Regions from separate parts of the Halomonas sp. AOP7-B1-5 genome, predicted to be linked through region 1. Evidence: predicted binding sites of a transcription regulator. Region 1 holds the regulator's gene; the other holds the start of a gene.
The links. Region 1 encodes FliA, which starts transcription of late flagellar genes. Its sites were predicted from a motif close to CTAAAGTTNNNNNNNNNNCNGCCGATA; they were not measured.

Region 1 (11,907 bases):
GGTCTGGTGGTCTTCTTAATCTTGGTGATTATTAACTTCATGGTAATCACCAAAGGCGCCGGGCGGATCGCCGAAGTGGGCGCACGCTTTATGCTTGATGCCATGCCCGGTAAGCAGATGGCCATCGACGCTGATTTAAATGCGGGACTGATTGGCGAAGACGATGCCAAAAAGCGGCGTGCCGAAGTTGCTCAGGAAGCCGATTTTTATGGCTCGATGGACGGTGCGAGCAAGTTTGTCCGCGGCGATGCCATGGCTGGTCTTGTGATCATGGTGGTAAATATTATCGGTGGTCTGCTGATCGGCATGCTGCAGCATGATATGAGTTTTGCAGACGCCGGGCGTACTTATACGCTGTTAACCATTGGTGATGGGCTTGTTGCGCAGATCCCGGCGCTGGTTATTTCAACGGCCGCCGGTGTGACGGTATCCCGCGTTAATACCGACCAGGACGTTGGTCAGCAGATGATCAGCCAGCTGTTTGTGAACCCTCAGGTCATGATCCTGGCCGCGATGGTCATGGGGCTATTAGGCTTAGTGCCGGGTATGCCCAATCTGGTCTTTTTGATCTTTACGGCGCTACTAAGCGGTTTAGCCTGGTTCTTGATTCGTAACAAGCAGAAAGCCCAGGTGCAGGAAGAAATTACCGCGGAGCCGCCTGCCCTGCAGGAGACCCCGGAAGCCAGTTGGGAAGATGTTCAACTGGTCGATACCTTGGGCCTGGAAGTAGGGCACCGCTTGATCCCGCTGGTAGATGCCCGCCAGAAAGGTGAGCTGTTAGGGCGTATTAAAAGCGTGCGTAAAAAGTTTGCCCAGGAAGTCGGCTTTCTGCCCCCTGTTGTGCATATTCGCGATAACCTGGAGCTTCCGCCCAATACCTATGTGCTCTCCATGAAAGGCGCCGAAATTGGCCGCGCTGAAGCGCAGCCAGGCAAATGGTTAGCGATCGACCCAGGCCAAGTGTCTGGAGAGCTGCAGGGAACGGCTACCCAAGATCCGGCCTTTGGCCTGCCGGCGGTATGGATAGACACTAACCAGCGTGAGCACGCTCAGGTTTATGGTTACACCGTGGTGGATGCAAGCACCGTGATTGCCACCCATTTAAACCATCTTTTGCACCGTCACTCACCTGAAATGCTGGGTCGCCAAGAGGTGCAGAAGCTGCTCGATAAACTAGGCGATGATCAGAAGTCACTGGTAGAAGAGGTCGTGCCCAAAGCGATTTCGCTCACCATCTTGCAGCGTATTTTGCAAAATCTGCTGGAAGAGGATGTCTCTATCCGTGATATGCGCACTATTTTGGATACCCTGGCCGAGTTTGCCGGACAACAACAAGACCCCAATGAGCTTACCGCGCTTGTACGTATCGGATTAGGGCGCGCTATTACACAGCAATGGTTTGCCGGGCAGGAAACTCTCAATGTGATGGGACTTGATGCCCAGCTTGAGCAGGTGCTAATGCAAGCAATGAATGGAAATGGGGCAATGGAGCCGGGCCTTGCTGAAACCTTAATGACACAGGCGCAGCAAGCACTGGAGCGTCATGAGGGCAGTGGCGACGCGCCGGTGCTGGTCGTTCAGCACTCCCTGCGCGGCGTGCTATCGCGCTTTTTGCGTCGCCGCTTGCGTCACCTTGTCGTCATGTCTCAAGCTGAGATCCCCGATGACCGTACGTTGCGCGTGACCACGATAGTGGGGGGGCGCTAAGCATGACAGGCAGTAACCAGCGCATCGGTTTCTTGTACATACATAAGGTAAGGCATGAGCGTTAAGCGTTTTATTGGAGCAAACAGTCGTGATGTCATGCGCCAGGTACGTGAAACACTTGGCGATGATGCTCTTATTCTGGCCAACCGGCGAACCGACGATGGCATTGAAATTTTGGCAATGGCCGACGATGCCGTCGAGCCTGTTGAGACCACCGCTGCGCCGGTTGTTAGCCCGCTAGCACCGCTTGTCGAGGCGCAGGATCCACTTCAGGCCATGAGCGAGCGACTGCTGCGCGAAATGCAGGATATGCGCGCCCTGATAACCAGCCAGCAGGCGACCCGCCCCGTTGAGCCTTTACAGGCAGTGGGTACACAAGAGCGGCTATATCAGCTGCTGGACCGCGTGGGATTTAGCGCCGAGCTTAGCGATGAAGTACTCAAAGGCCTGCCTGAGTCACTGCAAGCACTTGACTCTAATAGTGATCAGCCGCTGATCTGGCTTCGTCAGCAGCTGACCAGCAGGCTCAGTGTGCTGGATGAAGAAGCCAGCTTTTTCGACCAAACCGGTATTGTTGCCCTGGTCGGGCCTACCGGGGTGGGCAAAACCACGACCACGGCTAAGCTTGCCGCACGCTTTGTGATGCGTCATGGCACGCGCCCTGTGGCTTTGGTGACCACTGATAGTTTCCGTATTGGCGCCCATGAACAGTTAAGAATCTACGCTCGCCTGTTGGATACGCCCATGTATGCGCTAGATGCTGAGCAACCGGTTGATGATCTGCTGGGGCGTCTGCAGGGCAAGCAGTGGGTCATGATCGATACCGTCGGCATGAGCCAGCGTGATCAACGCGTAATAGAGCAGATCGCCCATTTGCAAGGAGGCCAGTCTACCGTTCGTCTGGTGCTTCTGCTGAACGCGGCCAGCCAGCCAGAAACCCTTGAAGAGGTCGTGTTGCGTTATCGCCAGGCTGCGCGTGCGGCGGGGGCTGAGCTTAATGACTGCATTATCACCAAACAGGACGAAGCCGGCCGGCTGGCACCGGTATTAGATATCGTCATACGCCATGGGATGCGCGTGCTGTTCAGCTCGAATGGCCAGCAGGTGCCTGAAGATATGAGCGTGGCGCTGCCTGAGTCGCTGATTGATCAGGCTCTGGCAACGCAGGTGCCTATGAGCGCGCGCACGGCACGGCCAGCCGCTGTCAGTATGCCTCGCTGGTCGCGGGATGTGCTTGGCCAAGGTCGGCGGCTGTCATCGCTGCTCACGCGCTTGCGTCAGCGTATGTCGGGTTTCAGCGCTCTTGAAGCCGTGTGGGATATTGGCGCGCTACCGGGGGAGTTACAAGATGCCCAGCTTGCCCGGCAGCTTACCCAGCCTTTACCTGCGAAAGGAGTGGTCTGGGCTGCACGGCGCAATGAACGTGGCTGCGATTGGGCCATGCCGGATATCGGCTTTAATGAGCAGAACGCCTGGCTTGCCTTGCCCTGGCTCCAGCACCGCCAGCCAGCGGGTTGGCAGGCGCGCCTGGAGACTTTAAAGGAAGCGGCTGGGGCGAGCACGCACATCTTGCCCGTCTTACCCGTACCGGAAACCGTGTGCTGGTTAAATGAGCAGCAACTGACCTGGATCAGCCTGGTTAGCTCGGCACAGCGGGTATACTTTCACGGCGAGCGCTATGCGCTGCGCTTACTGTTTAATGAAAGCACGCTCAGCCATCATGTTGGTGTGCGCTTTCGCGGCCAGTACATGCAGCTATGGACCGCCTATGCAGAAGTACACAATGAGGCTGGCAACGTATTGCTGGCATGGTATGGCGAGATCCGTGACCCCGAAAGCGCCAAGGTGGTTACCCGGCGTTACTGGCTCACGCCAGCCCACTTAGGTAGCGAGATCTTATCGCTGCTGCTGATACAGCTACAGGGGGAAGGGCTTGCGGCGCTCACGAAGCGGGCTTGGCAGCAGTTGAAAGAGGCCGATAGCGGAGATCTGAACCCCGAAGTGCGCTTATTAATGGCCAGCGGCATGGCAGCGGTGGTCGGTCACCTAGATAGCGCTGAGGATGACGCGGCTTCGACCTTGCGCACCGACCTGTTGAGTTTGCTTGGCGCGCGCCGCAAACGGCGCGATACGGCCATGTTGGACGCGTTGGTATATGCCTTTATGGCACGTGACGCTATTCGCCAACTGGGCGGTATTAGCCAAGAGGTGAGCATATGAGCCAGGATCAGGCGGCGGGTTTACGCCAATGGGCAGATACCCAGCGCTTGAAACAGACGCAAGCGACCTCTGATGCTCTCTTAGAGACAGAGACAGAGACAGAGACAGAGACAGAGACAGAGACAGAGACAGAGACAGAGACAGAGACAGAGACAGAGACAGAGACCGGCGCGGGGAAGGCCAGCGAGACTCATACGCAAAGCGTCCTCACGCCTTCGCACACAATGTTAGAGCCGCCTGAAGGTCCGCTGGTTAGGCCTAAAAAAACCTTATTTATTGTTGGTTTACCTGGCCGTGGGGCACCGTCGGCCAATCAGGTAAAGAGCCGCCTGGCGCAGTGGGCTGCCCTGGGGCGCCACTGGGCGGGCGATCCTGATGACTGGGCTATTTGCGTGGTCAAGGCCGATGCGTCCGAACTGGCTCAGTTAAGCGCTAAACACGCGCGCTGGGCACTATGGGTTAACAGTGAGGCTGATGCGTTTGCACAAATGTACCGCGCCTTACGCCTGGCACGTGAAAATGGTGGGCCGCGCCGCTTGTTGGCACTCCACGAGCCGTATTTGCCGCGCCAAGGGCTACTAAGTAACTTGCGCGAAGCCGCTGCGCATTATTTGGCGACCGATTTGTTATTGCTGGCACGCTGAAAGCGACATACAGGCGCTTCTATGTAAGGCTTATGCCAAGCCGTCGATCTGAGGAAATGCTAAGTATGCTAAGCGGATGGTTAAAGGTAGTCTGTGTGGTAAGTGGCCTCTTGGGTATTATCGGCACGGCTGGGGCTGCGGGCAGTTGGAGTGCGTCGGTGCCCAGCGTGATGGTGGCAATGAGTGATCGTGAAAGCCGCAGTCAGCCAATAGTGCCACCCAATGGGGCACTTGCGCATGACGGTGTTCTTGACCGTATACACTGGCGGCTTGACGCGCCTCCAGGGGTACCCATTAATGCTTGGCTATGTCATCCAGAGCAGTGCGTTGCGCTGAGTGGCGGGCGCGGTACCATTACCCAACTGGCGGGCAGGCAAGCGGATGTTCCACTGCAGTTCCGCTTTGCCTTAATGCCAGGTCAGCGCCCTGTCCGCGTGCAAGGGCTGAATGTAATCGTGAACTACCAGTAAAAGTTGTATAGCCGCGAGGCAATAAGATGTACACAGCAAAAGGCAGAATCAAACAAGGTGAGCTGTTAGCGCAGTATATGCCACTGGTAAGACGTCACGCCTTAACGCTGCAGGTCAGGTTGCCCGCAAGCATTGAACTTGACGATCTTATCCAGGCAGGCACGGTAGGGCTTTTAGAAGCGCTAGGTCGTTTTGACGCCGCTCAAGGAGCCAGTTTTGCGACCTTTGCAAGCCAACGTATCCGTGGTGCGATGGTGGATGAGCTGCGCACTCGGGACTGGATGCCGCGCAGCGTAAGGAGGGCTGCTCGCGCAATGGATGACACGGTACGCCGGCTGGAGCAGCAATTGGGGCGCCCACCGGAAGAAAAAGAAATTGCGCTTGAACTTGATATGCCGCTCGATGAATATCAGCAGTTGCTTAACGACACCAATAGCGGCCAGTTACTGCCGTTTGAGGAACTTGTCGCTGATGGCGGCGAGCCAGCAAGCTTCGATGTCAGCAATTTACCGTTTGAAAAGCTGCTTGATGAGCAGCAGCGGCAAACGTTAATCGCCGCCATTGAGGCGCTCCCTGAGCGGGAAAAACTGCTGATGGCGCTTTATTACCAAGAAGAGCTGAATCTTAAAGAAGTGGGAGCCGTGCTCGGAGTGACCGAGTCCCGCGTGTCACAGTTGCACAGCCAGGCAATAAGCCGCCTGCGGGCCCGCTTACACGATTCTGCTTGAACCGCTTCTATCTACACCATAACCGGCAAGGAACCGTTGATGAACCCGTCTACGCTGATAGGTATATTCGCCAGTATGCTACTGCTGGTGAGCGTTCTGTTTTTTACTGCAGAGTCTCCGGAAAGCTTTATCAACCTGCCCGGTTTAGCGATCGTGGTGACCGGCACGTTGGCAGCCACGTTTATCAGCTACCCGCTAAAGGAAGTGTTGCGTGTGGTGCGGCTGGTGGGCCTCGTCTTTCGGCGTGAAAACACCTATGCACGTGACGATATCAATGAACTGGTTGCTATGTCCCGGCTATGGTTTAAAGGCGATGTAAGGGCGGTGGAAAAAGAGCTGGTGCATACACGTAACCCATTTTTACGTACCGGCATTCAACTGGTGATTGCCAATACTAAAGAAGACGAAATTTTCGACATGCTGCGTTGGCGTATCGCCCGTTTAAAAGCCCGCGAGCATGCGGAAGCGCAAATTTTTCGCACCATGGCGACCTATGCGCCAGCGTTTGGCATGATCGGTACGCTCGTTGGGCTGGTGAATATGCTCGAAGTCATGGATGCAGGCGACCTGGATGTGATTGGCCCACGCATGGCGGTAGCGCTGCTAACGACGTTTTACGGTATTTTGCTGGCCAACCTGGTATTCAAGCCGATAGCTGTCAAGCTTGAACGGCGTACGGAAGAGCGTCTGATCACCATGAACATGGTATTGGAAGGCATTTCCCTGATTACTAAACGGCGCCTGCCTTCATTTATTGAAGAGACGCTGAATTCGTTTATTGCTAATTATAATGATGAAATTCGTGATGCCAGCATAAAGCCGCGACCGGATCCCTCAAGCGCGGCGGCGAAGGGCTAACACGATGCTGGATCGCGATACTCGTCATGCATTGGAAATGCCGGCAGGGCAGAGCGAAAGCGATGAGAGTTGGCTTACCAGCTACTTAGATGTACTGACCCTGCTGATTACGTTATTTGTACTGCTGCTGGCTCTGTCACCTCCGGGTGGCAGTGAGGCGGATGAGGGCGGAGGCATAGGCGCAAGCGTGGCTGAAGCGCTACCGCTAGCCACGCTTGCGACCGGAATCTACCCGCGGCATAGCGGTTTACAGCCACAGATGGTGGCCCTGGATATCCCAGGCGTTAGCGTATCGCAAGGCCAGGGCGGCGTTACGCTGCGCATTGATGACAACCTTTTGTTTCCCAGTGGTGAGGCAGTACTAACCGCTCAGGGACAAGATGTGATAGAAAGCGTTATAGAAGCGTTGGCAACCTTTGACGGCCAAATATCAGTTGAGGGGCACACTGACAACATTCCTATTGCGACTCCCCGATTCCCCTCCAACTGGGAGCTGTCTGCTGGACGCGCAATTGCTGTGATGCGTCATCTAGAGCGTCAGGGGGTGGCTATTTCTCGTATGCGGGCCGTTGGTTATGCCGACACCCAACCCATGGAGAGTAACGCAACGCCTGATGGACGAGCCGCTAACCGGCGCGTTGAACTATTGTTGCGTCATCAGTCAGAGGGGTAAATCAATTTACTGAAGGTCGGGTTTGTGTCTAAGCATCACCCTTTACTGCAGTCATTTGGTGCCTTACTGGTGCTTGATGCCGATAGTCGGCATATTCAAGCCACCAGCACTAACCTTGAAGCGCTGGTCGGTTTAAGCGCCTCTTCGCAGAAGATAACGCTAAATCAACTGTTGGGTAAGCGTATGGCTCAACGGGCGCGGCGTGAGCTACAGGGTCAGCAGCGGCTAGCGGCACCGCTAGTATTCAACCATGGATCGGATAAGCAGGCCCGTCTGCAGCTGCGTGCTTACCGAAGCGGTGAACACGTCATCATGGAGATTGAGCCGCTTGTCATTGTGGGGCAGCGACGCCTGCTAGGGGCGATCAATGAGCAATTTATTAAGCTCACAGAGGCGGCCAATCAAGACGAGTTGCTCACCTATTTGGTGAATGAAGTCCGCCAGCTAACGGGTTTCGAACGCGTGACTGTCTGTCATTTTGACCCTGACTGGCATGGCCATATTGTGGCCGAGGCTAAAGATACCCAGCTGCCGACTTTAGTGGGGCAACGGATGGCGGCAAGTGACGTTCCACCAACGCTTCGACGTGCCTATGCACGCCATCCTGTACGCTTTATTGAAGATGCCAACGCGTCATTTGAACAACTTGTGCCTAACGACTTTCCGATCAATTTAGACGCGAGCGTACTTCGTGCGCCAGCCCCAGAGCGGCAGTGCTATATGGAGTCGCTAGGTGTGCGTTCCATGCTGTGCGTGGCTATGCAGCGTGACACAGGCCTTTGGGGACTGCTTTCCTGCTTTTCGACTACGCCGCATCCGGTACCGGCCTCGGTTCGGGATGCGGTACATATCTTGGTACAAATGGTGACCGAGCGGCTGGCACTGCTGCGCGCTCGTCAGGAAGCGCGCTATCTAAAGCGTGTCCAGGACAGCCTGATGCCTGCTACCAGCCCGCACCAAGAACCACAAAGCCCGCAGCAACTGCTGTTTAATCATGCTGATACGTGGATGACGATGTTCCGTGCCCACGGCATTGCGCTGTGGATTGCAGGGGCCGTCTATCAGGTTGGAAAGACGCCCACACCTGAGGCGATTAGCCAGTTTGTGATTCGTTTAGGCAATGCCCATACGCATAGCGGGCCATGGTGCACTCGCCGCATCGCTAAAGAGCCGCTCACCAGTTCGCTTGCCATGCCAGAGCAGTCTGGGGTGCTTGCCGTACCGCTACCTATGAATCCGGCACAGCGCGCATGGCTATGCTTCTTTCGGCCCGAGCAGGTTGAGGCGCTCTATTGGTCCATGCAGCCGACCAGCCAAGTCACGCCGTCAATATGCAATTCGCCGCCAGCTGCCTGGTATGAGGAAATTATCGGTAGCAGTGACGCGTGGCAGCGCGTTGAACGCTTAGCGGCCGTGAAACTAGGCGAAGACTTAACACTTGCCATTTCGAGTTACGAAATCGGCATGTTGAATATGCATCTTGAAAATGAGCGCAAGGCGCTGGCAGCTGCCAATCAGCGCCTTGAGCAGCTTGCCCACTTTGATCCATTAACTCAGGTATGGAACCGCTACCGCATAGAGCAAGCGATCGATACAGAGCTTGTCGCGGCGAAACGCTATGGAGCAGGTTTCGCGCTACTGCTATTCGATGTCGATCACTTTAAAACGATCAATGATACCCACGGGCATAGCCTGGGAGACGACGTTTTAGTGGCCCTGGCACGGCTGGTGGAAAGCTCGCTGCGTGGCTGCGACTATTTTGGTCGTTGGGGTGGGGAAGAATTTGTAGTGCTCGCCACTCACTCTGATCTTCAGGCTGCGCTAGGTTTAGCCGAGCGTTTACGCACACTGCTCACAACGCTGCATGTCGAAGGGCTTAAGCAATTGGTCACTGTGAGTATCGGTATTGCTGTTTGGCAGTCTGGGGATAGCTGTAAAACGTTAATCGCCCGCGCCGATCAGGCTATGTATCGTGCAAAACGCGAAGGCCGAGATCGGGTTGAAATAGCCGACGGTGAAATCGCCTAACATGTTAAAAACACGCTGTTTTGGCTATCAATGTTCAGCGCGAAGCCTCGCAAAGTGTTTGCATGCGCTTAATAGCCTCGTTGGCTCCTTCAAGCTGGAACGTCATATACCAAGGCGCCTGTTCGCCTTGATCAAAGCCTAGAAACAGCTGTTCGCCTTGACGCATCTGAGTCATTAATGTCTGCATGTCACCAAGGTAGAAGTGCACATAAAAACCATCATCGCCGCGCTCAGTGATAAATTCTGCCATGGTGTCCACCACAGGATGTTCATCAATGCGTAGCCGTGTGGGGACTAGGTTGACGGTTTTACTCTCACCTTGCTGTTGCTCCAGCGTGACACGCATTTCAAGCCAGGGTAAATCGCACACATTTTGTGTCGCGTTCAGGCTGAGCGTGGCGTCTGAGTAGCTGTGTGTCTCAACCGCGCGAAAATGGCGTTCACTACCCAGCGTAAGCGCCATCGACTGCCAATGACCATGCGTTTGCGCATCCTGCACATTAAACGTTGCCGCGGATGCTAAAGACGCGAAAAACAGGCAGGCACTGGTCAGGGCAGTTGAGAAAGGTTTCATGATTAGTCGTCAACGTTAGGTAAGAAAAGCCTACAGGCAATGATGAGCGAAGCCTTCGCAAAACGGCTGCATACAGCTGCACGCAGCCGGGTTAGGCCGACATATCAAACAGGGGTCTAACGTCATCGTGAAGATAGCAGTCATCAAACTCACCGGCCTCAGCCAGCGCTTTCAAATCGGGGATCGTGAGATTGTGTCGGTCACGAAACACAAGGCCCTCCTCACTCAGCGAGCTGAACGTACGGCTCACATGGACAGGGCTTAAGCCTAGAATGTCGGCAAGCTGCTCTTGCGAAAGCGGAAGCCGAAACTGCCCATCAATATCGCTATTAGTCTGGCGTAGTCTTAGGTACATCTCATATAGGAAATGCGCCGTTTTTTGCCTTGCACTTCGTCGTGCAAGGGTTACTAAGCGCTCTGTGAGCAGTGCCTGATGACGACTGGCGATGGCAAACACCACCGAGGTGAGCGATATGGACTGGCGAAATATTTCAAGCAGACGCTTATGCGGAAAATGACACACAACGCCATCGGTAATCATGCGCACATTTTCTAGCCGCTGAGAAAAAGCGAATTCGCGCAAACCGATAATGTCGCCGGGTAAAAAAACTTCCAGAATCTGTCGGTTGCCATTCTCAAGGTGGCGATAGGAGAACGCCCAGCCGCTTTTCAATGTGCAGAATTCGCTTGCTGGATCGCCCATTTCCCAGAGTAGTGAGCCTGCTTTGATATCGGTGGGACTTTCTTCCAGTGATATCAATAGCTCTTTTTCTTCCTTGTTTAAAGAGCAGTAATGGCCGAAGTGATGGAGGATGCAGCTTTGTTCTTGGCTCACAGGGGTTCTCCATGAATATTGCTTAACGACGTTTAGTAATATGACCAATAACTTAAGCAATACAATTGCATACTGGGTAGTCGGGCTGCCCTATCACAGGGGGTTCCGGTTAAATTATTACACAAAAACGGCGTTAGGGTGGGTAAATACCCACCCCCGTTTTAGCCGTCGTTTTAACTACTATTTAGGCGTATTCTTGTTGCGCTCAAGTAGCGGCGATAAAAACCGCCCGGTATGTGAAACGCTCTGCTTGGCAATGTGCTCAGGAGTGCCCTCGGCGATAATCTGGCCACCCCCCGAGCCGCCTTCAGGACCTAGGTCTACGACCCAGTCGGCGGTCTTGATCACATCAAGATTGTGTTCAATCACCACAATGGTATTGCCATGATCACGCAGGCGGTGCAAAACGGTCAGCAGCTGGCGAATATCCTCGAAATGAAGACCGGTGGTAGGCTCATCCAAAATGTAGAGCGTCTTGCCGGTGTCGCGCTTGGCAAGCTCCCGGGCAAGCTTGACACGTTGAGCTTCGCCCCCTGAGAGGGTGGTTGCACTTTGGCCAAGTCGAATATACGAGAGCCCGACATCGAGCAAGGTCTGTAAGCGGCGAGCGATGGCCGGAACCGGACTGAAAAACTCAAGCGCGTCCTCGACCGTCATCTCTAGCACTTCGTGGATGGTTTTGCCTTTGTAGTGAATATCCAGGGTTTCGCGGTTATAGCGCTTGCCTTTACACACGTCACACGGCACATAGATATCTGGCAGGAAGTGCATCTCGACCTTGATCATGCCTTCGCCCTGACAGGCCTCGCAGCGCCCGCCCTTGACGTTAAAGCTGAAGCGTCCCGGTTTGTAGCCGCGCGAGCGCGCCTCCTGGGTACCAGCAAACAGCTCACGGATAGGCGTAAAGATGCCGGTATAGGTCGCCGGGTTAGAGCGCGGCGTACGCCCAATCGGGCTTTGGTCAATATCGATGACTTTATCGAGCTGATCGAGCCCTTCAATTTTCTCGTAGGGCGCGGCCGTCAGCGTGGTCGCACGGTTAAGCTCCCGGGCCGCGATGGGCATTAGCGTGCCGTTGATCAGTGTCGATTTACCCGAGCCCGACACGCCGGTAATCGCAATAAACAGGCCCAGCGGCAGGCTAAGCGTCACGTTCTGCAGGTTGTTACC
Region 2 (11,907 bases), on a different contig from region 1:
TCACCACATAGGGGAATCCCATGCGGTAATCATTTTGCGTGAGTCAATTGTATGTGGGGTATGCGCTCTACCTAATGCTCAGCAGCAATAGCTTGATAAGCGCGCTGTTCCAGGCAGGCTATTACGAGCAACGCTTTAATTGATAAGGAAATAAAATGACAAAGGTAATACTCAAAGGCACGATTACGGTGTAGAAAGCCGAGCTTGGCGCGTTCCAGGAGACGCTTGTGTATCATAAGCAGCAAACCCTGGCGGCACCAAGCTGTATCACGTTCGATGTTCTTCAGGATCAAGCCGACCCATGCCGCTATAACGTGTCGAGGAGTTCGTTGATCGCGCTGCTTTTGACCAGCATCAGCGGCGCGTCGCGAATTCCGATTGAGGGAAACTGACCCGCAACGCCGTCCCTCATTATAAGATAATCGAGTAACCGAGAATGATTTTGCAATAGGCCAAGAGGAATACATGAGCTGGTTTATCTTGTTTGTCGCGGGCCTTTTAGAGATCGGCTGGGCCATCGGGCTGAAATATTCGGAGGGCTTTACAAAACTCTGGCCCACCGCCTGGACAATATTCTCGCTGGCGGCGAGCTTTCTATTGCTGGGCCTGGCGCTAAAAACTTTGCCCGTGGGCACTGCCTATGCGATCTGGGTAGGGATTGGCGCGGTGGGAACCGCCATTTTAGGCATCGTGCTGTTTGGCGAATCGGTGGGCGTACTCAAACTGATGAGTTTAACGTTGATCGTTGTGGGGCTTGCGGGACTTAAACTCGCCCATGCATAGCAAGGCGTTTGATCTGATGATCCGCTGAGCATTTGATGAAAATGGCTTGTCAGGTATGGCTATTCAATAGTGTTGTGCCGGTTTCAGTCTAGTGGGTTTTTCTGTAGAAGCTTTTACTTGTAACGTCGTCAGAGAGTAGCCGTTCGATATCTGACATCTATCTGTAAGAGAAAAATTCGAGTATGAAGGGATAGACAGTCTTCATCGTGGGAGCAGGCAGTGATCGATCACACCGGAATCAACGTATCCAATATTGCCCTGAGTAAACGCTTTTACGAAAACGTTCTTGAAACACTCGGGTATAGAATTTGCCTGGATTTAGGCACATCGGTCGGATTCGGGGCGCAGGCAAATAAAAGCGACGATCCTGGCGGTGATTTCTGGATTTCAGAACAGACGCCTCATACGCCGAGGAGCCATATCGCTTTTCGCGCCAACACCCGCGAAGAAGTCAGGGCATTTCATGAGATGGCAATAAGATATGGGGGTGTGTGTAATGGCACTCCTGGGTTCAGGTCTCAGTATCACTCCAGCTATTATGCTGCCTTTATTCTGGAACCCGATGGCTACAATATCGAAGCTGTTTGTCATAATTAAGCCAGCATTTAGTTAGCACTCGGCCGCGAGGGATGCATATATGGCGCAGTATTTTGCCGATACCGGGATAGGTGAGCGGTATGATCAATACCGTCCGAAAACCCACCAAGCCCTCTTCCAGATAATGAAGCGGCATCTGCCAGCCGAGCGCTTTGGCCGGGCGGTGGACGTGGCATGTGGCACCGGCGACTCTACCGTTCTACTTCAGGATATTGCCCAGGAGGTCATGGGTATTGATTCTTCAAACGAGATGCTGGCCATCGCGCAAGGGCGTGGCTTAACCGTGAGAAAAGCGGACTACACTGAGCTGCCCGAGCAAGGCAGTTTTGATCTCATCTCGACGTGTATGGCGTTTCACTGGTTCGATGCTGCGCAAGCCCTTGCTGCGTATAAAGCCGCATCCAATCCCGGCGCTATCTGGGTCATCTATAACTTCGCGTTTGCGGGGCACTCGACTTCTGACACGTTCAATGATTGGCTCAGTAATGAATACTTTGAGCGCTTCCCATCACCGCCTCGCACTCGTTATGAAGATATGAAGCTCTTCGGCGACCTTCAACTCTCCGCCCTGGCAAGCGAAAAGGGTTGGTTGCCGGTTACGTTCACATCTGAATCTCTGGTGGGATATCTTACCACTCAGTCGAATATCGAAGAGGCGGTGCGAAAGGGCAGGGCGTTGGATTTGATAGCGGCGGAGCTACGTGGAGACCTATCTCGTATCGACCTTACTGGCGCATTTAAATACGCCTACTCTTACGAAATTCTCCAGTACGCGGGTCGTTGATAAAACACATCGTACTGCCGCTGGGTATCAAGTATTTCTGAGGTGAAACGTGAGCTATCTGGAAGTAGGTGTCAGCGAAATTCCCATCGAGCTTTTGCTTGAAGCGGACCCTTCCGAGGAAACCATTGCATCCTACCTGGAGGGCGCCTGGTATTTTGCCGCGAAGCGTGATGAAAAGGTCATTGGCGCGTGCATCGCCAAGCCGATCAATACCGGTACCGCCGAGATATTCAATATTGCGATATATCCGCAATTTCAACAGCAAGGGGTTGGGTCTGGCCTACTGCGATTCGCCTTGAATGAGCTGAAGACCAAGAATATGCAGCGGGTGGAGTTAAGCACCGGCACCTTTGGGTATCAGCTTACCTATTATCAGCGCCATGGGTTTAGAGTTGACCGGGTAGTTAAAAACCATTTTCTAGATAATTATCCCGAACCCATTTTTGAGAACGGCATACAGCACCAGGATGCGTTGCGACTATACGTTGCGTTTTAATGCTAGAGCCCTTTAAAGCCTATCCAGTACACTCTTAAATCTTTATCTGACGGTTTAAATAATGAACAAAATAGCATGGCTGCTGATCTTCCTCGCGACCCCGGCGCTTGCGGATGTCGATCTGGTAAAAGTAGATAAATCAGACAACCGCATGTACCTCCTGGATGGAGACGAAGTGGTCAGAGAGTTCCATGTCGCGCTTGGCGGAAGTGCGCAGGGGCATAAGGTGCAGGAGGGCGATCAGCGAACGCCCGAAGGCCACTACGTTCTGGACTATAAGAAAGAAGACTCCTCGGCTTACCGCTCAATGCATGTGAGTTACCCTAACGAAGCCGATACGGCTCATGCAGAAAGCCTGGGAGTTTCGCCCGGCGGTTTTATTATGGTGCACGGGCAATTTAACTGGCTTGGATGGCTGGCTCCTATTACGCAACGCTTTAATTGGACCAATGGCTGTATTGCATTGACCAATGCCGAAATGGACGAGTTCATGGAGCTGGTAAAGGTGGGTACGCCCATTCATATCGAGTGGTAATACTCAGCTTATTCAGGTGGGGTGCCTTCCAATTCAATGGGCTTTATATAAAAAGGCTGCCTCAGTGGCAAAAGTAACCTTAAAAGGTTTTATAACCGTCCCCGAAAGCGACCTTGAAGCCGTGAAAGCCGGGCTTATTCATCACCGACAGCTCACCCTGAAAGAGCCAGGCTGCATAACGTTCGAGGTCACTCAGGATAAAGCCGATCCGTATCGTTTTAACGTCTATGAAGAGTTTGTCGACCGAACCGCTTTTGAACAGCACCAGCAGCGTGTGGCGAACTCCGGCTGGGGAAGGCTAACCGGTAACGTAAAGCGCCATTACGAGGTGTTTGAATAAGCTATAGCGCTCCGCTAGTCCCATCAAGCCGATAAGGCAGTGAGTGAACAAACGCACGCGCCCTGAACGCAGCAGTGATAAAATAACAAATTGGCTGCAGATCGCGCGCCTTCAAGAATTTTTTATCGCTCAATAAGCTAATAAGTCGGTTTATTTTCATTTTTTGTTTTTCAGAAATAGGGTCGTGGTTAATGATTAATACCAAGATTTACAAGGCGGTCTATGAGTTGGCTGAAAAGCTAATGCGGGCGGCTGACAAAGAAGATAGAGAGGCGTTTGATTCGTTCTATGCCGAGCTGAAAGCTATTTGCATCGAGAATGAAAATACCGATAAAGATCATCCGGAGCAGTGGGAAACGCTGGCGGATTTTACCGAGGAGTTGGATGACGCGCTGGTGGGCTATGAAAAAGCGCTGGAAAAAGCCGTTGCGATCAATTCCAAAGAGCATATGTCATCCATCGCTCTTTCCATGGCTAAATTGCAAATGGAGCTGGGCCAAACGGAGGCGGCAATTCAAAGCCTGCAAAATGCCAAGGCCAGCGCTAATAAAGTGCATGATGACGAGCTTAAAGCCGAGATTGATGAGCTTCTTGAAACGCTATCAGCAAGCTAGTCTGGCGACGTAAGATACACATTTATGCTGAACCTAAAGCACATGACATTTGGCTTTATTGGATTTCCCTAAGACTAGGAGCTGTATTTTGATCAATAATGATATTCTGCGCCGTATACGGTATGTCTTTGATTTAAAAGACAACGCCGTAATGAAAATTTTCTCTCTGGCAGAGTTTGATGTCACCCAGGAGCAGGTTTCTGCCTGGTTGAAAAAAGATGACGATGCAGATTTTGTTAAGCTGAAAAATAAAGAATTAGCCGCGTTTTTGAACGGCTTTATCAGCTTTAAGCGTGGCAAACGTGAAGGCCCGCCGCCCGCGCCAGAATCCGATTTGAACAATAATATGGTATTCCAGAAGCTGCGTATTGCGTTGAATTTAAAAGCTGAGGATATTTTAGCTATTTTTGAGCTGGCCGAGTTCCGCTTAAGTAATCATGAGTTAAGCGCGTTTTTCCGTAAACCCAGCCATAAGAATTATCGTGAGTGTAAAGATCAGGTGCTGCGCAATTTTTTAATGGGCCTTCAGCTCCAGCTGCGCCCAGAATCCAAGGGGTCAGAAGCCTGAATTTTAACGCTATTATTGATGGTGTTTCTCAGTAAGGCAGAAGCTTGTCTTTCTGCCTTACTGATCTGCCCGCCACCCACCCACCAATAGCCTGGAGAGCCCTTGGGAGACAGTAGCATCCAAGCCTTATAGTGGGTTGGCCTGGTTATAATGAATTATTGCTAAAGAAAATTCTCTTGGTTCCGATAATTAATCAAGCCCGTCAACTTTTTATCGCCACCAAGAGTTATCCATGCCAAAACCGCTGATCTGTTTCATCACTACGTTGTTACTACTGATGTCGCCCACTGCCCAGGCGAATACCGATGCGGCAGAAGCAGCAGCGCTGGCATGGCTTGAAGCAATCGACAGCGGCGAGTTTGAACTGGCCTGGGAAGTGTCATCACCGCTGCTTAAGCGCCCGCTTTCACCCAGCATGCTAGAGCGGACCATTAGCGCGGCACGGCGTGATTTCGGGTCGGTGGAGTCCCGCCGACGCACGCGCGTCATCAGTGCAACGTCTATGCCCGGTGCTCCTAAGAATGATTACAAGGAGTTCACCTATCAAACGCGATTTACCAATAAGCCCAACATTACCGAAACCATTACGCCGCATCTGGAAGAAGGCGTTTGGAAAGTAAGCGGTTATTATGTCAACTGAACTTATTAACGGTATTGAATAGACACTTTTAGCCACCGCGAAATGCTAGGCTTTTACGCAGACAAAAATAGCGTTCCCCGAGGTAGTGCTCCACGGCGTGATAGCTTCAAAGTTGTGCTCGAACACATGGACTTCAAAGTAAGGCTCAAGCAGGCTGATTAACTCGGCAAAGCTAACCGCGACCATGGGATGTTCGTCATTCCATATTTGGGTGTCGCGTGCATTGGTTTTTTTAATGCTGAGCTTGAGAGCCTGTTTTTCGCCGCTACCGCTGTAATACCACCCCGAGCGAAATGTGAATGCATCGTCGGCTTTTTTAGCGGTGTGTTTCACAAACAGATCGTTATCGATTTTATGTTTATCGACTGCGTTAAAGCAGAAAACCCCGCCATGTTTTAAGGCGCTATGCGCACTTGAAATACACGCCTTGAGCTTTTCAATCCCGTCGCTGTAGTGAATCGAGTACAGGAAGCAGGTAATCAGATCCTGCGGCTCGTTTACCTGAAAGCTACCCATATCCTGGCATGTAAACTGGGCTTCGGGGCAGCGCGTGGTGGCGATATCCAGCATGGGCTGGTTGATATCCAGGCCGCTACTCAGGTAGCCATGATCAATAAAATGACGAACATGGGGGCCGGTGCCGCAGGCAAGATCAAGATGAGCATTGCCGCCGTTACCGAAAATTTGATGAAGTCTGCGAACCGCGTCACTTTGCGCCGGGTAGTCGATGTCCTCGCACATTAAATCGTAATAGCCAGAAAGATCGGTATAGAGTGCATTAAAGGACATGGCGGCCTGGGTAGCTTGGAATTGAGGGTGGCGCATAGTAAACGAGTGGGGTGGGTTTGAGAAGTAACGCGCCCTATTGGCTAGGCGCGTTATATGTGAGCGAGGTTACTGCCCGCTTTTTATGTTTATGAAATAGATAATAAACATAATTAGTGACCCCACCACAAAGCACCAGACACCGATGGTTGCGTAGGTTGCAAAGGTGGGCAGAAACATAAAGCTGCCAAAGAAAAAGCACAGGCTGGAGAAAATGCCCAGTAGGTTAGGCAGCTGTTGACGCAGCGTCATTACCATCAGCTTATCTCCGGTGTGAACTGAAAGCTTACTGCTATGCGGTTCCAGCTGTTGATCTCCAGAATAACGCTGGTGAGTTCCATCAGGCCTTGTTCGCCAAACGCGGTGACGGCGTTTTGATAATCGTCATCGCTGACCATTGCCTGGCTGATGAGGGTAAGAGCTTCTGCCCAGGCAAGCGCAGCACGCTCTTCAGCAGAAAAGCAGGGCGCTTCTCGCCAGGCGGGCAATACATCCAGACGCGCCTGGCGCTCGCCATCATCGCGCGCCTCTTGGCTGTGCATATGCTGACAGTAACAGCAGTGATTAATTTGTGAGACGCGTAGGTGAACCAAATGAATTATCGTTTGATTAATGACAGAATCAGCCTCGACCTTGCCCAAGGCAATAAGATGCTTCGGCAGGCGAGGGCATAGACTATAGACGACTTCAGGTGATAGACGTTGCAGCATGGAAATGCTCCGGTTAATAAGTTGAAATACGAGCTTAAAACCGGAAGACTTCTACGCCTTGTAAATTTGCGACAATTTACGCTTTCGATAGGCCGCTGGGGTTTCATAGGTGAATTTATGAAAAGCATGAGAAAAATGCGCTTGGTCGAAGTAGCCGCACTGTAGGGCTATCTCCGCAAGGGGAAGGTGGCTAGTGGTTAACAGCTGGCGGGCATTATACATCCGGGCATAGCCCACTAGATGCCCGGGTGAAACGCCTACCTCCTGCTTTAATTTGCGCTCCAGCGTGCGCCGAGTAAATCCCATGTTGGCCATTAGCTGCTGCAAAGGCAGTTGCAGCCGGCTAATTTCGTAAGCCAGGTTTTGAGTGCGGCTATTGCTGGGCGATTGGCATTCCAGCCGGCTCATCAGCCAAGCCTCTAACAGGGCAAGCCCTTCTACTGTATTAACCTGGTACAGGCGTTCGACAACCGGCATCAGGCTATCCAGCCACGGCGGTTTATCATCATCAATGCCTAGTGAATGATGGATATCTGAAAACTGCTGTGGCTCCAGGCCCAATAGAGCGTAAGCGCCTGCCGCCTTGAATCGAATGCTTAAGCGAGTTTCTGATGGATTAAACGTTTCAAGCAGGGTGCTTTTATTAAAGCAAAACGTGATGGTTGGCTGGGAGCTGGCAAGTCTGATCGTAAGGCTGGAACCGGCATCAGGGTAGAGCTTTTCCGTTCTAGGTGGAACAACACTGCCTTGCCCGGCCATTGACCAAAGACATTGTACCCATGGGCGGAGGCGCGGGTCAGGCAGGCGCTGTTGTAAATTCAAACAGGCGGCGTTGCTGGGCAGTATAAATAGGGCCATGGCATCACCCCTTTGTCGTTGATGAAAAGGCTTCATCGTATGACCAGTATTAAACCGCAAACACATGGGCTCGGAAAGTGGCTATGCTTGAGCAGTGAGGCTTTCACTACGCAATCATGCGTTAACCAGGATTGAATATTACCGGAGGCATTATGGATGAGGCCGTTTATTGGTATGCGCTAGCGACGGTGCTGCTGTTTGCGAAGATGTTTGCCACGTCGTTATATCAAGGCTTTCACCGCATCACGAAAATGACCTTTAAAACGCCGGAGGATGCGGCAATGGCGGGCAAGTCGCCTGCCCAAGAGGAGTTGCCGCAGGTACAAAAGGCCAGCAAAGCCTGGTCGAATGATCTTGAGAACATTCCCATTTTTCTGGGGCTGGGCGCTGCTTACGTTCTGGTGGGCGCCTCTTCAGGGCTTGCCATGTGGCTCTTCATGCTATTTACCGCTTCGCGCTACTGCCATACGCTGTGTTATCTGAACTCGCTACAGCCTTGGCGAACGATTTCCTATGGCGTGGGGATCCTGTGCATGATCGTCATGTGCATTCAAATCCTGGTTACGCTGTTCTAGCCATTGGCGCTGCTGCTATAGGTGAATTAAATCGGTAGGGATCGCTGGGAGCGGCGCCATGCGCTTGGCGGCATACTTTCCTGGCGCGACCAGGTTCTGCGCAGCTGGCGCTCGTCACCAAACCCGGATTCAGCGGCAATACGGGCGAGTGTCCAGGTGGTTTCGGTCATTAACGCTTTGGCGCGCTGAAGTCTTAAACCCACGATGTAATCGCCTACCAGCATGCCGGTGAGATGTTTAAACCGTCGTCGAAAGTGACGTTCGCTCATGGCGGCTTGTGCGGCGAGCGTTTCCATCCGCCAGGATTGTGAGGGGGCCGCACAAAGAGAGTCTTGCACCCGGTGAATTCGTTCATCCACGTGGTTGCGCCCCTCAAGCCAGGCGCCCAGCTGGGGTTCCTGCCCGCTGCGGCGAAGGTAAAGCACCATCTCCCGGGCAACGCTCAGGGCCAACTGATGGCCGCATGTGCGGGTAAGCCAGTAGAGCATGGTATCCACGCCGGTCGAGATACCCGCACTGGTTAAATAGTGGCCGTCTTCGATAAAGATGCAGTCGCGCTGTACCTTGGCCAGAGGCGCGTTAGCGCGTAGCTGGTCAAGCAGCGTGTGGTGCGTGGTGCAGCGTCGCCCATTCAACAGGCCCGTTTCAGCAAGCAGCAGGGTGCCTGAACAAACCGTCATCAGCGTATCGGCATGCTGGGCATTCGCTTTGAGCCAGCCGACACAGGTTTGCTGTACCAATGGCTCAATGCTGTTGCGATACTGCCCTGGGATTAGCAGCAAATGCTGATGGGGTAGCTGCTCTGGCAGTGGGTCTATGCCACTAAGCGATAGCGGCCCGAGCCATTGCAAGGCGTCCTGCGGGCCGATATAGCGTACGTCAATCTCGATTGACAGGCGGCATGCGCATTGCAGTACCTGAAGCGGACCAATCAAATCGAGCGGCACTTGCCCTGGCATCATCAATACTGCAATTCGTAACGGTTCACTCACGCTGGGTTTGCCACTCATTGATTAAATCCAAGGTGCTGACGATACGCGCAAAGCGCTCTTCAAGTACCAGCTCCGTGCGTGCCTTGATATCTTCCGCCGACCAGGTGATGCCTTGGCGCGTCATGGGGAAGGTCAGCGTTGCATCGCTGACGAAATCGACGCTAAAGCCCAGGTCTGACCCAACCCGCGACGTTGTTTCACAGCACTGTTCGGTTCGAATGCCGCTAATCACGAGATGGGTAATCCCGCGTTCACGCAGCCAGCTTTCAAGTGACGTATCGCTAAAGGCGTTATGGACACGTTTGTTAAACGTGATCGCCACCGCATCGTTAAAATCTTCAAGCGGACAAACCAGGCCCTGTTCCGGGTCAAATGCGCCTTGGCTGCCGGGCGCTTCATGCAGTATTCGCACCACGGGGATCTGATGGGCCTTGGCTGCGTTTAACAGGGCGCGCTGGTTTGGCCGCCACGCTTCAGCTAGCGATTCTACCCAATAATCACGCGCGGGAAAGGAAGATTGCACGTCGATCATGAGTAGCGCGGTGTTTGAGAGTGACATGGTAGGCCTCAGTTGCATGAAAATGAGGCCATAGCTTAGAGGGTTCAGGTAGTGCTAACGATACGCTGAGCGGTCATGAAGCGGACAATATCGGACATTGATGCAAATTAGATTATTGCGCTAGACAGGGCTCATCAAACCATTACGATACGCGTACCGACATAGCTTTAGCCCAAGAGAGACTCCATGCCCCATATCGCTACTACCCCTGAGCCGCCTTACTACGCAGTGATTTTTACCTCTGTGCGTACGGATATCGAAGATGGCTACGATGACATGGCGGTACGCATGGTGGAGCTGGCCGCCCAGCAGCCAGGGTTTCTAGGTGTGGAATCGGCACGCAATGAGGTGGGAGTCACCGTTTCCTATTGGGCGGATCTGGACTCGATAAAAGCGTGGAAGGCACATGCCGAGCATAAAGAAGCGCAGCGGCTTGGCCATCAGCAGTGGTATCAGCATTTTAAAACCCGGATTGCCAAAGTGGAGCGGGATTACGGCATATAGCAATATGCCGCTTATTTAATCTCCCTATTCCCGCCTATCTACATCACCAAGCTGGCTAATGCTTGTAGGCCCAGTACAAACAACAGCACTATCACACCGCCTACCAGGCTGGTTAGTAACGCGTGGCGCTTCCAAAGCACCAGCACACTATGGCCAAAGCGATAAACCAGCCAGGCTAGCCCATAGTAACGAAGACCGCGGGCAATGAATGCGGCCAGCACGAACAGCAATATCGGATAGCCTGAAAGCCCAGCGGTGATCATGGCCACTTGAAAGGGAATCGGCACAATACCGATAACTAAAATTGCCGCAAAGCCGTACTGATTGAAAAACGTTTGGAAGGCTTGGTAGCTCTCCTGCATGCCCATGAATTCGATAAACCAGTTGCCTATTGATTGGAATAGCAACATGCCTACGCCATAACCCACCAGCGAGGCGGTCAGACAACCCGCTGTGGTAACCGTCGCCAGCAGCCAAATACGCTGCCTGTTAGCCGCCATCAGTGGGATGAGTATTAGCTCAAGGGGAATGGGCAGGATGATGGTTTCTAGAAAGGAAAGCGTGCCGAGTAGCCATAGCATATTCTTTGAGCCGTTAATGCGCTCGAACCACGCTTTAGTGCTTTTTGAGATAATAGCTATCATGGATAAGGTCTACATCGCCGGGTTGATGCGGCGATAAATAGACGCCAATACACTATAGGCGCCAAACGCGAATAGCCCTATAGCGACAAAAACCAATAACCACTGGCCATAGGCCTGGCTTCGCAGCGTACTGAATACCTCTTCTGTGCCGCCTGCTTCGCTAGGGCTTATCTGATAGGCAGCGATAAGAAAGAAGCTGCCGACAATAATAAATACCAGACCACGAATCGCTAGGCCAAAACGGCAAACCGGGTAAGCCCAGCGCTGGGTTTGATGCGGCATGTCGAAGTTTTTGTCGAATTTAGCTTTTAAGCCCTTGAGGCCATGGGCTATGCCCGCACCAATAATGACGAGCCCCACAGCACCTACCAGCCAGCGTCCAAAAGGCTGTTGCAGCAACCAACTGACGATGCCCTCAGATCCACCTGAATCACCAGAAGAGCCACCCAGGCGAAAGATCAGGCTAGCAGCGTAGAAGGCCAGCAGTGTATGAGTGACGGCACTGACCATTAAGCCTGTTCGAATGGCGAGCCCTTTTGCATTAGTGCCGTGATGATCAGCATCTTTAACCGCCTGGATGGTGCGCCACATCGCGTAGCCAATAAGGCCCAGGGCTATGATCGCCAGCATAATCTTGCCAAAAGGCGCGGTTAATACGCTTTCCAGAGCGCCCCGGCTGCCTTCGGTCTGGCCACCTTCGCCCAGTGCTGCAAGCGCGGCAAGGCCGCCGACCAGCAAATAGACAACGCCGCGAGCCGCGTAACCCATACGGGCAAACAGAGTAATAGCATCCCGATGATCACGTACAGGTGTTCGCTTGGCCATGGTGTCCTCCTGACTGAATGGCTTTATTCAATATCCGTATTAATGCGGCTGTCCATAC

Region 2: a site for FliA is predicted at 4,879-4,905, ahead of ACT3XD_RS08050 (DUF4019 domain-containing protein). Genes of this name have one in related genera too.

What each region holds. Positions count from the first base shown of each region.
Region 1 covers NZ_JBQTDC010000003.1:45,897-57,803, forward strand. Annotated here, with positions in the region: gene flhA (flagellar biosynthesis protein FlhA) at 1-1,707, shown strand, start outside; gene flhF (flagellar biosynthesis protein FlhF) at 1,762-3,927, shown strand; gene ACT3XD_RS02485 (hypothetical protein) at 3,924-4,571, shown strand; gene ACT3XD_RS02490 (flagellar protein FlhE) at 4,637-5,041, shown strand; gene ACT3XD_RS02495 (RNA polymerase sigma factor FliA) at 5,068-5,769, shown strand; gene ACT3XD_RS02500 (motility protein A) at 5,809-6,627, shown strand; gene ACT3XD_RS02505 (OmpA/MotB family protein) at 6,632-7,300, shown strand; gene ACT3XD_RS02510 (sensor domain-containing diguanylate cyclase) at 7,325-9,328, shown strand; gene ACT3XD_RS02515 (hypothetical protein) at 9,363-9,902, opposite strand; gene ACT3XD_RS02520 (Crp/Fnr family transcriptional regulator) at 9,994-10,737, opposite strand; gene uvrA (excinuclease ABC subunit UvrA) at 10,918-11,907, opposite strand, start outside.
Region 2 covers NZ_JBQTDC010000011.1:86,683-98,589, reverse strand. Annotated here, with positions in the region: gene ACT3XD_RS08095 (hypothetical protein) at 228-392, shown strand; gene sugE (quaternary ammonium compound efflux SMR transporter SugE) at 466-783, shown strand; gene ACT3XD_RS08085 (VOC family protein) at 1,003-1,380, shown strand; gene ACT3XD_RS08080 (class I SAM-dependent DNA methyltransferase) at 1,421-2,164, shown strand; gene ACT3XD_RS08075 (GNAT family N-acetyltransferase) at 2,214-2,660, shown strand; gene ACT3XD_RS08070 (L,D-transpeptidase family protein) at 2,722-3,195, shown strand; gene ACT3XD_RS08065 (putative quinol monooxygenase) at 3,260-3,535, shown strand; gene ACT3XD_RS08060 (tetratricopeptide repeat protein) at 3,727-4,149, shown strand; gene ACT3XD_RS08055 (YehS family protein) at 4,238-4,717, shown strand; gene ACT3XD_RS08050 (DUF4019 domain-containing protein) at 4,950-5,357, shown strand; gene ACT3XD_RS08045 (class I SAM-dependent DNA methyltransferase) at 5,403-6,146, opposite strand; gene ACT3XD_RS08040 (YrhK family protein) at 6,252-6,440, opposite strand; gene ACT3XD_RS08035 (carboxymuconolactone decarboxylase family protein) at 6,440-6,892, opposite strand; gene ACT3XD_RS08030 (helix-turn-helix transcriptional regulator) at 6,944-7,750, opposite strand; gene ACT3XD_RS08025 (MAPEG family protein) at 7,903-8,325, shown strand; gene ACT3XD_RS08020 (GlxA family transcriptional regulator) at 8,352-9,335, opposite strand; gene ACT3XD_RS08015 (isochorismatase family protein) at 9,310-9,876, opposite strand; gene ACT3XD_RS08010 (antibiotic biosynthesis monooxygenase family protein) at 10,063-10,380, shown strand; gene ACT3XD_RS08005 (YqaA family protein) at 10,419-11,024, opposite strand; gene ACT3XD_RS08000 (DUF1206 domain-containing protein) at 11,034-11,849, opposite strand.